3 regions of the Streptomyces sp. Rer75 genome follow, and region 3 is predicted to be linked to each of the others. Evidence: riboswitches for the same ligand, from Rfam matches in the RefSeq annotation. Region 3 holds a riboswitch; each other region holds the start of a gene.
The links. A riboswitch is a leader RNA that binds a small molecule or an ion and turns the genes downstream of it on or off. The one in region 3 is predicted to bind thiamine pyrophosphate.
Positions count from the first base shown of each region.

Region 1: another riboswitch for thiamine pyrophosphate. It lies ahead of HYQ63_RS39265 (cytosine permease); the one in region 3 lies ahead of HYQ63_RS30375 (thiamine ABC transporter substrate binding subunit).
Region 2: another riboswitch for thiamine pyrophosphate. It lies ahead of thiO (glycine oxidase ThiO); the one in region 3 lies ahead of HYQ63_RS30375 (thiamine ABC transporter substrate binding subunit).

Region 1 covers NZ_CP058693.1:9,252,595-9,256,887, reverse strand. Annotated here, with positions in the region: gene HYQ63_RS39270 (APC family permease) at 1-253, opposite strand, end outside; partial or broken gene HYQ63_RS39265 (cytosine permease) at 370-1,616, opposite strand; TPP riboswitch at 1,674-1,768, opposite strand; gene HYQ63_RS39260 (triphosphoribosyl-dephospho-CoA synthase) at 1,775-2,656, opposite strand; gene HYQ63_RS39255 (IlvD/Edd family dehydratase) at 2,774-4,293, opposite strand, start outside.
Region 2 covers NZ_CP058693.1:2,808,636-2,812,928, forward strand. Annotated here, with positions in the region: gene thiE (thiamine phosphate synthase) at 1-429, opposite strand, end outside; gene HYQ63_RS11705 (Rv2175c family DNA-binding protein) at 569-934, opposite strand; gene HYQ63_RS11710 (NAD(P)/FAD-dependent oxidoreductase) at 1,060-2,292, opposite strand; TPP riboswitch at 2,501-2,614, shown strand; gene thiO (glycine oxidase ThiO) at 2,613-3,845, shown strand; gene thiS (sulfur carrier protein ThiS) at 3,842-4,042, shown strand; gene HYQ63_RS11725 (thiazole synthase) at 4,049-4,293, shown strand, end outside.
Region 3 covers NZ_CP058693.1:7,030,950-7,035,242, forward strand. Annotated here, with positions in the region: gene HYQ63_RS30365 (phosphatidate cytidylyltransferase) at 1-273, shown strand, start outside; gene rlmN (23S rRNA (adenine(2503)-C(2))-methyltransferase RlmN) at 356-1,462, shown strand; TPP riboswitch at 1,528-1,631, shown strand; gene HYQ63_RS30375 (thiamine ABC transporter substrate binding subunit) at 1,627-2,700, shown strand; gene HYQ63_RS30380 (iron ABC transporter permease) at 2,679-4,293, shown strand, end outside.

The sequences.
Region 1 (4,293 bases), 2.2 Mb from region 3:
GGCGGGTGGCGCCCAGCTCCACCATGACCAGGGCGATCAGGGCGCACAGCACGCCCGCCGCGATCCAGGACAGCAGCGCGGCGGGTCCGGCGGTCTGGGCGGCGTACAGGGCCGCGAACAGCCAGCCGGAGCCGAGGATGTTGGAGAACCCGATCGCGGTCAGGGCCCAGAAGCCGAGGTCCTTGCGGAGTCTGCGTTCCTCGGCGAGCACCGCCGTGGCGGCGATGGACTCCGCTGGCTGGTTCTGCGGCACGTGGCACGTCTCCTCGGGTGGTGCGGGAACTCAACGGAGCCCAGGGTGCCACGCCTGCCGCGGGGCGCGGTCGCCGGATGCCGTGTGACGTGCGGATACGGGCGAAGCCACCCGCCTCAGCGGACGGTGTGGAGCCGTGTCCTGAGCGGGGCGTAGACGAGGAGCGCCGCGAGGAAGGCGGCGTAGTAGGCGAGGTCGGCGCCGTGCAGCGCGGCGGCCACCGGGCCCGTGTACAGGCTGGTGTCCATGAACGGCACCGCCGCGGCGAAGGCGGCGCCGAACGCCAGCAGGGCGGGCCACCACGGCTGCGGGCGGGCGCTCTCGGCGGCCGGGTCCACCGGCGCGCCGCCCCGGGCCCGGGCGCGGACCCGAACCAGTCGACGGCCACGACCGCGACGAAGCCGGGGATCCAGTAGCCGACGAACAACAGCACGTTCGGGAAGCGGGCGGTGGTGTCGGCGGCGTGCATCCACAGCACCAGCGGGAAGCCGAGCACGGCGGCGAGCGCCACGGCCAGCAGCCCGAACGCGCCGAGCGCCCCGCCGCCCAGCGCCTCATCGACGCCGCGGGCGGTCTGGTCGGTGAAGACGGAGGCTCCCCACAGCCCGAGCGCCTGGACGGCCACGAAGGACACGGTGACGCCGAGCAGCGTGCACCAGAACATGCGGGGCCGGGAGGTGGCGCGGGGCAGATAGCGGCTGAAGTCGCTGGCGTACGGCGCCCACGACAGCGCCAGGCTCAGCGCGATGGTGCTGGTCAGGACGGAGGCGCCGATGCGGTCGGCGCCGTGGGCGGACCCGGTGGCGGCGGGGTGGACGCCATCGAGCAGCTTGACGGCCAGGGCGGCGAACGCGGCGGCGAGGACGAACGTCATCAGCTTCTGCATCCGGTGGATGGCCTCGTAGCCCAGCACCCCGAGCGCCCCCTGGGCGGCCATCATGAGCAGCACACCCAGCCAGAACGGCAGCCCGCACAGCCGGGCCAGCGCATCACCGCCGAACAGGCCGATGAGGGCGTCCCAGGCGACGGACGACAGCCACTGGAGGACGCCGGGCACGGCGACGGCCCGGCCGAACGCCAGCCGCGCCAGGGGCAGCTGCCCGGCGCCGGTCAGGCTGCCCCAGGTGCCCAGGTACGCGGTGGGCACGGCATCGATGAGGGTGCCCAGGACGACGGCGGCCAGCGCGGTGGCGAAGTCCAGGCCGAGGGCGATGCCGACGGTGCCGGTGAACACGCCGGTCGTGGTCAGGTTCGGGGCGAACCACACGGTGAACAGGCGCCCCGGCCCGCCATAGCGGTGGCTTTCCGGAACCGGCGCGATCCCGCGCGCCTCGACGCGCAGATCGCCGGGCGCGGTGGGCATCCGGCCGTCGAAGACGGACTCCGCGCCGGTGGTGGCCGGGTCGGTGGCAGCATGCGGCCATGGCATCGATGACATCCCTCCGCCAGTGCTAACTGGTTCAGGTTCGACGGGTGTGATCTCAGCCCCCTGGCGGGGCACCCCGTGTCCGGTGGAGCGGCCTAACCCCTCGCCACGTGGCCCCGGTCCCGGGGGCGGGTCCGGGCCCGGGCCGGGAGCGCGTCCAGGAACAGCGCCCCGGCCAGCAGCGCGGCGCTCCCCCGGGGCGCGATGCCCTGGGCGCGCAGCTCGGCGTCGAGGGCGGCGAGGGCGGCGGCGCCCCGGTCCGTCGCGGCGCCGCCCGCCTCCAGCACACCGCGCGCCCCGTCCTGCACCCGCCGGAGGGCGGGCGGCCCCGCCTGGTACAGCGGCCCGGTGTCCTGGAGTGTGCTCATCACGGTGAGCAGCGCGTCGAGCCGGGCCTGCGTCTCGGTGGCGCCCGCGGCCCGCGCCGCGGACAGGGCGTCCAGGGCGCGGCGTACGTGCGGGAAGGCGGCCCGCGCCTCGCCGCGCGCCCCCGCCGCCCCGTAGGTGGCGGACACCTGCGAGCCCGCCGACGGCCTGCGCGGGGCGCCACGGTCGACGTGGGCCGCGAGCTGCCGGGCGGTGGCGGTCAGTTCATCGGGTGCGGCGCCGGGTTCCAGGGCGGCGGCCGCCACCAGCAGCCCCAGCACCCACAGCGCCCCGTGGTGCAGACGGCCGGTGACCGGGCCGCCACCGGCCCGCGCCATGGTCCACTCGGCGCAGCGGCCGATGGCGCCCAGCTCCTCGCGGAGCGCACGCGTCGGCTCGCCGGGGCGCCGGGCGGCGGCCGCCATGGCCGCGAAGCCGGGCGCCAGCGACTTGGCCGACCAGCGCAGTGCGAGCAGGTCGGTGCCGGTGGCGCGGGCCTGGAGGTCGCGGGTGTCCGCGAGGCCCGGTTTGGGGGTCAGCTCCGCCTGGGAGATCAGGGCTCGTACGGCGGTCTGCGCCAGTGCGTCGTCCGTGGAGCGCGTCGTGGGCATGCCCGGAGGGTAATCGGCGAACCTTTCCCGGGCCTGGGTCGTTCCTGTGACCCCGCTGTGGGCGTCATGTCAGTGCGATTCGCGGGCGTCACGTCGGTGCGATTCGCGGGCGTCATGTCAGTGCGATTCGCGGGCGACGAACGATCCGCGGGTGCCGCTGAGGAAGTCCAGTCCGGCGCCGCGGTCGGCCTGTTCGACGTGGTCGCGGTAGATCTGCTCCCATCCGCCGGTGGCCGGTGGGGCGGCGGCGGTCACCGGTTGCCGTGCGGCGAGTTCCTCGTCGGGGACGTCCAGCCTCAGCAGCCGCCGCTCGACGTCCAGTTCTATCCAGTCGCCGGTCCGCACCAGCCCCAGCGGACCGCCCGCCGCCGACTCGGGCGCGATGTGCAGGACGACGGTGCCGAAGGCGGTTCCGCTCATCCGCGCGTCGCTGATCCGCACCATGTCCCGCACTCCGGCCCGGAGCACCGCGGGCGGCAGGGGCATGTTCCCCACCTCGGGCATGCCGGGGTAGCCGCGCGGTCCGCAGCCGCGCAGGACCAGCACATCGGACGCGTCGACGTCCAGGTCCGGGTCGTCGATCCGGGTACGGAAGTCCTCGATACCGTCGAACACCACGGCGCGGCCCCGGTGGCGCAGTAGCTCCGGTGTCGCGGCGGCGGGCTTGATGACGGCTCCGTCGGGACAGAGGTTGCCGCGGAGCACGGCGAGCCCGGCCTGGTGGGCGATCGCCTCGTCCGCGGTGCGGATGACGGTGGTGTCGGTACTGGACAGGCCGGACAGCTGCTCGGTGAGGGGGCGGCCGGAGACGGTGAGGGCCGGTTCCAGGTGGTCCCTGATCTCCCCGAGGACGGCGTCCAGGCCACCGGCGCGGTGGAAGTCCTCCATGAGGTGGGACCCGGCGGGCTGCACATCGGCGAGCAGGGGGATGCCGCGGCCCGCGCGGTCGATGTCGTCCAGGCCGAAGTCCGCCCCGACCCGGCGGGCGAGGGCCAGCAGATGGACGACCGCGTTGGTGGAGCCGCCGATGGCGGCCACCGCGCGCACCGCGTTCCGCAGCGCCTCCGCTGTCAGGACGGCGCTGGGCCGCAGGTCCTCGCGCACCATGTCGACGATGCGGTTGCCCGCGGCGTGGGACAGCTCCAGCAGCCGGCTGTCGGGGGCGGGGAGCCCCGCGTTGCCGGGCAGGGTCATGCCCAGCGCCTCGGCGGCACAGGCCATGGTGGACGCCGTGCCCATGGTGTTGCAGTGTCCCCGGCTGCGGATCATCGCCGACTCGGCCCGGCGCAGCTCGGAGCGGTCCATCCGGCCCGCCCGCACCTCCTCGCTCAGCTCCCACACTCCGGTGCCACAGCCCAGCGGGCGCCCCTTCCACGAGCCGTTCAGCATGGGGCCGCCGGTGACCATCAGGGTGGGCAGGTCGACCGACGCGGCCCCCAGCAGCAGGGACGGTACGGTCTTGTCGCAGCCGCCGAGCAGGATCACGCCGTCGACGGGGTTGGCCCGGATGAGTTCCTCGGTCACCATCGCGGCGAGGTCGCGGAAGAACATCGCGGTCGGGCGCAGCAGGGTCTCCCCCAGCGACGGCACCGGAAGCTCCAGCGGCACCCCGCCGGACTCCCACACGCCCCGTTTCA
Region 2 (4,293 bases), 4.2 Mb from region 3:
CGGCTTGGTGGGGGTGGGCCAGCAGGGGCCGGTGCAGAAGTAGTCCACGCCGGGCTCGGCGAGGGCCGCGTCCACCTCGGCCTCCGCGTGCGTGGAGCGCCCGATCAGCGGGCCGTCGCCGAGGATGGCGCGGGCCGCCGGGACGGGCAGGTCGCCCTGGCCCAGGTGGAGCACGCCGGCACCGGCGGCATGGGCGACGTCCGCCCGGTCGTTGACGGCGAGCAGCTTGCCGTGGCGGCGGCAGGCGTCGGCGAAGACGGCGAGGTGGTCCAGCTCCTCGGCGGCCTCCATGCCCTTCTCCCGCAGCTGGACGATGTCCACCCCGGCCGCCAGCACGGCGTCCAGGAACTCCGGCAGGTCGCCCTGGCGCTTGCGCGCGTCGGTGCACAGGTAGAGGCGGGCGTCGGCCAGCTGCTCGCGTGCGGTCATGGGTGGGTTTCCCCCCGGATCGTGCGGCGTACGGGCAGGGTCGGCCCCCGCCCGTACGCCTGGTGGTTCAGAAGTGGTTCTGAGTTTCAGAAGTGGTTCTGAAGTGGATCGGAAGTGGTGCGGAGAACGGCGGGCGACGTCAGACGGCGAGCGCCTGCGCGCGCCGCTTCACTTCCGTGCCGCGATTCTCGCGCAGCGCCTGGGCCGGGGTGCCCGGCAGGCTCGGGTCAGGGGTGAAGAGCCACTCCAGCATCTCCTCGTCGCTGAAGCCGTCGTCCTTGAGCAGTGTCAAGGTCCCCACGAGGCCCTTGACGACCTTGCCGTCACCGATGAAGTCCTCGGGCACCTGGAGCACCCGGTTCTCGCCACGGCGCACCGCGATCAGCTGGCCCTCCTTGACCAACTGCCTCACGCGGGTCACCTCGACGCCCAGCCGGTCGGCGACGTCGGGGAGAGTGAGCCAGGCGGGGACGAGAGCATCGATCTTTGCGTCAATCTCGGTCACGGAACAAGCCTGCCATCTGGGACTGACAGTGGGTAGCCGGGCGTCCGCCGTGCGGGCTGCCGGGGACGGGGGCCCGCACGGTCCTGCCGGGCCCCGCACCCCTGATCACCGGGGGTACCGGCGGGTCACAGAACGGCGGACTTCAGCGGCACCGACGGATCCGTGGCCCGGGTCCGGTCCAGCCGGGCGCCGCGTTCGATCAGCTTGCGGCCCTGGGCCAGATCGCGCGGACGGCCGACCGCCAGCAGGGCGACCAGGGCCCCGTCCCGCAGCCAGCACACCGACCAGGCGGCGCCGTCCGGGTCGCCCCGCCAGACCAGTTCGTCGGCGTCCGAGTGGTGTCCGGCGTACTGCACGAACCGCCCGAACTGCTCGGACCAGAAGTACGGCACCGGGTCGTAGACCTGGCCGGGGAAGCGCGCGGTCCGGCTGCCGACCACATTGGCGGCGACCGTCCGCGGCCCCTGGAGCGCGTTGTCCCAGTGGTGCACCAGCAGCCGGGTGCCGTAGCGGGTGGACGGGAAGGACGCGCAGTCGCCGACGGCGTACACGTCGGGCGCCGAGGTGCGCAGCCCCTCGTCGGCGGCGATGGACCGGTCCTCGGCGAGTTCGACGCCCGAACCGGCCAGCCAGCCGGTCGCGGGCCGGGCGCCGATGCCGACGACCACCGCACCGGCCCGCAGCCGGGTGCCGTCGCCGAGCTGGAGCCCGTTTTGGTCGAGGGCGGTGACCCGGGCGCCGGTGACCAGGGTGGCGCCGTAGTCCGCGTACCAGCGGGTCATGTGGGCGGCGACCTCCGCCGGGAGGGCGCCCGCCAGCGGCCGGTCCGCGGCCTCGACGACCGTCACCGTGCAGCCCGCCTCGCGGGCCGCGGTCGCGAACTCCGCGCCGATCCAGCCCGCCCCGATCACCACGATCTCCTGCTGCGCGGCGAGCACCGGGCGCAGCCGTTCGGCGTCGTCCAGGGTGCGCAGCAGGTGGACGCCGGGGACGCCCTCGCTGCCGGGCAGGGCGACCGGTTCGGCGCCGGTGGCGATCACCAGGACGTCGTACGGGATCGGGCCGGACCCGGTCTCGACCGTCCGCCCGTCCGTGTCCAGCCCGGTCACCGGGACGCCGAGGCGCAGCCCGATGCCGAGCGCGGCGAAGTCCACGTCGAACGCGGACCCTTCGGCCTTGCCGAGCAGCACGGCCTTGGACAGCGGCGGCCGGTCGTACGGCTGATGGGGCTCGGCTCCGAGCAGCAGGATCTCCCCGGTCCAGCCCTGCTCCCGCAGCGCGACGGCGGTCTGCACCCCCGCCATGCCCGCGCCGACGATCACCACCCGCTGTCCGCCGCCACCCGCCGAGGACGCCATCGTCTTCGTCGTCTCATCGCTCACACGATCACTGTATTGCGGCAGGTGGGGCGGACCGGAGAGCGCACGGCGAGATCTCGGGCACAGCCCGACGGGCCGGACGGCCCGTCGTGACGGCCCGTCGTACCGGGGGCGCGGGGCCTCGTGCCCGGCACCGCCCGGGACGCTCCCTTCCGGGCGATTCGGGGCGCGTACTAGGGTGGCGGGACAGAGCACTCGCGGGAGCCCGGTCGCACCGGGCTGAGAGGGAGGCTGGCGCGGCCTCCGACCGTACGAACCTGATCCGGGTCATGCCGGCGAAGGGAGGGGGCGACCAGCCCATGCACACACCACCCCACACCCCACACGAAGCACCCCGAGGCAGCACCGCGCCGTACGACGTCCTCGTCATCGGCGGCGGCATCATCGGCCTGGTCACGGCCTGGCGGGCGGCCCAGCGGGGCCTGCGCACCGCCGTCGTCGACCCGGCGCCCGGCGGCGGGGCCGCCCAGGTCGCGGCCGGGATGCTGGCGGCCGTCACCGAGCTGCACTACGGCGAGCAGACCCTGCTCGGGCTGAACCTGGCCTCGGCGCGCCGCTATCCGTCGTTCGTGGCGGAGCTGGAGCAGGCGAGCGGCCATGACCTGGCCTTCCGTACCTGCGGGACGCTCTCGGTCGCGCTCGACGCGGACGACCGGGCCCATCTGCGCGAGCTGCACGACTTCCAGCAGCGGCTGGGACTGGACGCACAGTGGCTCACGGGGCGCGAATGCAGGCGCCTGGAGCCGATGCTCGCGCCGGGCGTGCGCGGGGGCCTGCGGGTCGACGGCGATCACCAGGTCGACCCGCGGCGGCTGGCGGCGGCGCTGCTGGCGGCGTGCGAACGCGCCGGGGTGGCCCTCCACCGCGTCCGCGCCGAGCGGCTGCTGCTGAACGGCGACGGCGACCGCGCCGCCGGGGCCGAGCTGGCCGACGGTGCGCGCACGCGGCTGACCGCCGAACAGACCGTGCTGGCCGCGGGCAGCCTCAGCGGGCGGCTCCCCGGCGTGCCCGAGGAGGTCCTGCCGCCCGTGCGCCCCGTCAAGGGCCAGGTCCTGCGGCTGTCGGTGCCCGGCGCGTACGCGCCCTTCCTGTCGCGGACCGTGCGGGCCGTGGTGCGCGGCGGGCACGTCTACCTCGTCCCGCGCGAGAACGGCGAGCTGGTCGTCGGCGCGACCACGGAGGAGCTGGGCTGGGACACCACGGTCACCGCGGGCGGGGTGTACGAGCTGCTGCGCGACGCGCACGAGCTGGTGCCCGGCATCACCGAACTGCCGCTCGTCGAGACCCTGGCCGGGCTGCGCCCCGGCTCCCCCGACAACGCCCCGCTGCTCGGCCCGACCGAGCTGCCGGGCCTCCAGCTGGCCACCGGCCACTACCGCAACGGCGTCCTGCTCACCCCGATCACCGGCGACGTCATGGCCGAAGCGCTTTACGGCGGCGAACTGCCGCCCGAGGCGCGGCCGTTCTCCCCGCGGCGCTTCGCGGCGACCCCGCCTCTCCCCACAGCAGCAGTACAGGAGCACACCGCATGACCGTGACCGTGAACGGCGAGCCCCGCGAGCTGCCCGACGGCACCACCCTCGACGGGGTCGTCGCGACCCTCACCCAGGCGCCCTCGGGCGTCGCCGCGGCCGTCAACGAGACGGTCGTCCCGCGCGGCCAGTGGCCCGCGACCCCGCTCGGCGACGGCGATCGCGTCGAGGTCCTCACCGCGGTCCAAGGAGGCTGAACCCCCATGACGCACCCCACGACGCTGGATGAGGTCCTCACCGGCGCCGATCCCCTCACCATCGCCGGTACGACCTTCGGCTCCCGCCTGATCATGGGGACCGGCGGCGCGCCCAGCCTGGACGTCCTGGAGCGCTCGCTGATCGCCTCCGGCACCGAGCTGACCACGGTCGCGATGCGCCGCCTGGACCCCACGGTGCAGGGCTCGGTGCTGTCCGTACTGAACCGGCACGGCATCCGCCCGCTGCCCAA
Region 3 (4,293 bases):
GCGGTGGCGTTCGCGATGGTCGTCGGTGCGCTGTGCATGCAGTACCTCATCGAGGACGGCGTGTGGTGGCAGGGGCTGCTGCTCGGCCTCGCCGTCGCGGTCAGCGCGACCCTGGGGGACCTCGGCGAGTCCATGATCAAGCGTGACCTCGGCATCAAGGACATGGGCAAGCTGCTGCCCGGCCACGGCGGGATCATGGACCGGCTCGACTCGCTCCTGCCCACCGCGCCCGTGGTGTGGCTGCTGCTGGTGATCTTCGTGGGCGGCAGCTGAGCCGCGCCCGGCATCGCGCTCCTCAGGCCCCGCGCCGCCCGTGGCGCGGGGCCTTCCGCATGTCTGCGACACTGGTACGGCCATGCCTAAGCCCGGAGAACTCACTTTCGCCGTGCCGCGTGGGGCCAAGAAGCCCCCGCGGCACCTCGCCGACCTCACGCCCGCCGAGCGCCGCGAGGCCGTCGCCGCCCTCGGGGAGAAGCCCTTCCGGGCCGCTCAGGTGTCGCGCCACTACTTCGCCCGCTACACCGACGACCCCGCCCAGTGGACCGACGTGCCGGCCGCCGCGCGCGAGAAGCTCGCGGCCGGGCTGCTGCCGGACCTGATGAGCGTGGTGCGGCACATCAGCTGCGACAACGACACCACCCGCAAGACCCTGTGGCGGCTCTTCGACGGCACGCTCGTCGAGTCCGTGCTGATGCGCTACCCGGACCGGGTCACCATGTGCATCAGCTCCCAGGCGGGCTGCGGCATGAACTGCCCGTTCTGCGCCACCGGCCAGGCGGGTCTGGACCGCAACCTGTCCACCGCCGAGATCGTGCACCAGATCGTCGACGGCATGCGGGCGCTGCGGGACGGCGAGATCCCCGGGGGCCCGGCCCGGCTGTCCAACATCGTCTTCATGGGCATGGGCGAGCCGCTGGCCAACTACAACCGGGTCATCGGCGCCATCCGTCGGCTCACCGACCCCGAGCCCGACGGGCTGGGTCTTTCGCAGCGCGGAATCACGGTTTCGACCGTCGGACTGGTCCCGGCGATGCTGCGGTTCGCCGACGAGGGCTTCAAGTGCCGCCTCGCGGTCTCCCTGCACGCGCCCGACGACGAGCTGCGCGACACCCTCGTCCCGGTCAACACCCGCTGGAAGGTGCGCGAGGTCCTGGACGCGGCGTGGGAGTACGCGGAGAAGTCCGGCCGCCGGATCTCCATCGAGTACGCCCTGATCAAGGACATCAACGACCAGGCGTGGCGCGCCGACCTGCTCGGTCGGCTGCTCAAGGGCCACCGGGTGCACGTCAACCTCATCCCGCTCAACCCGACGCCCGGCTCCAAGTGGACGGCGTCCCGGCCCGAGGACGAGAAGGCGTTCGTCGCGGCCCTGGAGGCGCACGGGGTGCCGGTGACCGTCCGGGACACCCGGGGGCAGGAGATCGACGGGGCGTGCGGCCAGCTGGCGGCCACGGAGCGCTGACCACCGGCTGATACGGTGCCTTCGCACAAGCGCCGTACAACCGTCGTATCGCGGCGGACAAATGAACATTCCGACAGGGGAGCGCGACAGCGCTGAGAGTGCGGCACGGCCGCAGACCCTCCAACCTGATCCGGGTCATACCGGCGTAGGGAGTCAGCCTCACCATGAACAGCCATCTTCGGCGTGCCGTCACCGCCGCCCTCGTCGGATCCCTCGGCACCGGCGTCCTCACCGGCTGCGGTGGGGACGCGGCGGACGGCAAGGACTCCAAGACGGTCACCCTGGTCTCGCACGACTCGTTCGCGGCGTCCAAGGCGGTCCTCAAGGAGTTCACCCGCAAGACCGGCTACAAGGTGCGGGTGCAGGCCGGTGGTGACGCGGGGGCCGCCGTCAACCAGGCGATCCTGTCCAAGGGCCACCCGCAGGGCGATGTGTTCTTCGGCGTCGACAACACCCTCCTCTCCCGCGCGCTCGACAATGACCTGTTCACGCCGTACGAGGCGAAGGGCCTGGACAAGGTCCCCGCGGCCTTCCAGCTCGACCGGGCGAAGCACCGCGTCACGCCAGTCGACTACGGCGACATCTGCGTCAACTACGACCGCGCGTACTTCGAGCGCAAGAAGCTCGCGCCGCCGAAGACATTCGCCGACCTGACCAAGCCCGCGTACAAGAATCTGCTGGTCACCGAGAACGCCGCCACCTCGTCCCCCGGCCTCGCCTTCCTCCTCGGCACCGCCGCCCGCTACGGCGACCACGGCTGGCGCGACTACTGGAAGAAGCTGCGGGCCAACGGCGTCGAGGTGGTCGACGGCTGGGAGCAGGCGTACTACGACCGCTTCTCCGGCTCGGCGGGCGGCGCCAAGGGCGACAAGCCGCTCGTCGTCTCGTACGCCTCCAGCCCGCCCGCCGAGGTGGCGGACGCGAAGTCGAAGCCCGCCAAGGCCCCGACGGGGGTGGCGGACGGCACCTGCTTCCGGCAGACGGAGTTCGCCGGGCTGCTGAAGGGCGCCGGCAACACCAAGGGGGGCAAGGCGCTGCTGGACTTCCTGCTGACCAAGCGCTTCCAGGAGGACGTACCGCTCAACATGTACGTCAATCCGGTGCGCGAGGGCGCCGAGCTGCCGGAGGTCTTCACCCGGTACGGGACCAAGGTCGCCGATCCGGCCACCCTGCCCCCGCGGAAGATAGCCAAGAACCGTGAGCCCTGGGTCAAGGCATGGTCCTCGCTCGTTCTGTAGAGCCTCGCGAGAACCATGAGAAGGGTGAGGCCGATCGCCGCGGGCGGCTGCGCGGCACCGCCCTGCGGCTCGCGCTCATGGCCGTGCCGCTCGCCTTCTTCGGCGTCTTCTTCGCGTATCCGGTGGTCGCGATCGTCACCCGCGGGCTGCGCGTCGGCGGCCGGTGGCAGCTCGAGCGGATACCCGAGGTGCTGGGCGACCCGTCCGTCCTGCACACCCTGTGGTTCACCGGCTGGCAGGCGGCCGCCTCGACCGGGCTGACGCTGGCGGTCGCGTTGCCCGGCGCGTATGTCTTCGCCCGCTTCGACTTCCCCGGCAAGGGGCTGCTGCGCGCCGTGGTGACCGTGCCGTTCGTGCTGCCGACCGTCGTCGCCGGATCGGCGTTCCTGGGGCTGCTCGGGCGCGGCGGGCTGCTGGACGAGCTGTGGGGGATACGGCTCGACACCAGCGTCTGGGCGATCCTGCTGGCCCACGTCTGCTTCAACTACGCGGTGGTCGTCCGCACCGTCGGCGGGCTGTGGGCGCAGCTCGACCCGCGCCAGGAGGAGGCCGCCCGGGTGCTCGGCGCGAGCCGCCTCGCGGCCTGGCGCCGGGTCACCCTGCCCGCGCTGGGGCCCGCCGTGGCCGCCGCCGCGCTGATGGTCTTCCTGTTCACGTTCACCTCCTTCGGCGTGATCCAGATCCTCGGCGGTCCGCGCTACGCCACCCTGGAGGTGGCCATCTACCGGCAGACCGCGCAGCTGCTCGACCTGCCGACGGCCGCGGTGCTGACGCTCGTGCAGTTCGCGGCGGTCGCGGCCGTCCTCGTCCTGCACGCCTGGACCGTACGCCGCCGGGAGGGCGCCCTGCGGCTCGTCGACGCCTCCCGGACCGCGCGCCGCCCGCAAGGCCCGGCGCAGTGGGGGCTGCTCGCGGGGGTGCTGGCCGTCGTCGCGCTGCTGATCGTGCTGCCGCTCGCGGTGCTGGTGGAACGCTCGCTCCACGGGCCGGACGGCTACGGGTTCACGTACTACCGGGCGCTACAGTCCGCCGCCGACAGCGGCGGCACCTTCTTCGTGGCCCCCGTGGACGCCATCGGGAACTCCCTCCAGTACGCGGCCGTCGCCACCGTCTTCGCCCTCCTCGTCGGCGGCCTCGCCGCCGCCGCGCTCACCCGCAAGGCCGGGCGCCTCGTCCGCGGCTTCGACGCGCTGCTGATGCTGCCGCTGGGCACCTCCGCCGTCACCGTCGGCTTCGGCTTCCTCATCGCGCTCGACGAACCCCCGCTGGACCTGCGCTCCTCCTGGGTCATCGTCCCGCTCGCCCAGGCTCTGGTGGGCGTGCCCTTCGTCGTCCGCACCCTGCTGCCCGTCCTGCGGGCCGTGGACCACCGGCTGCGGGAGGCCGCCGCCGTGCTCGGCGCGTCCCCGCTGCGCGCCTGGCGCGAGGTGGACCTGCCGCTGGTGGGGCGGGCGCTGGCGGTCGCGGCGGGTTTCGCGTTCGCCGTGTCGCTCGGCGAGTTCGGCGCCACGGTGTTCATCGCCCGCCCCGACCTCCCCACCCTCCCGGTGGCCGTCGCGCGCTTCCTGGGCCGCGCGGGACAGCTCAACTACG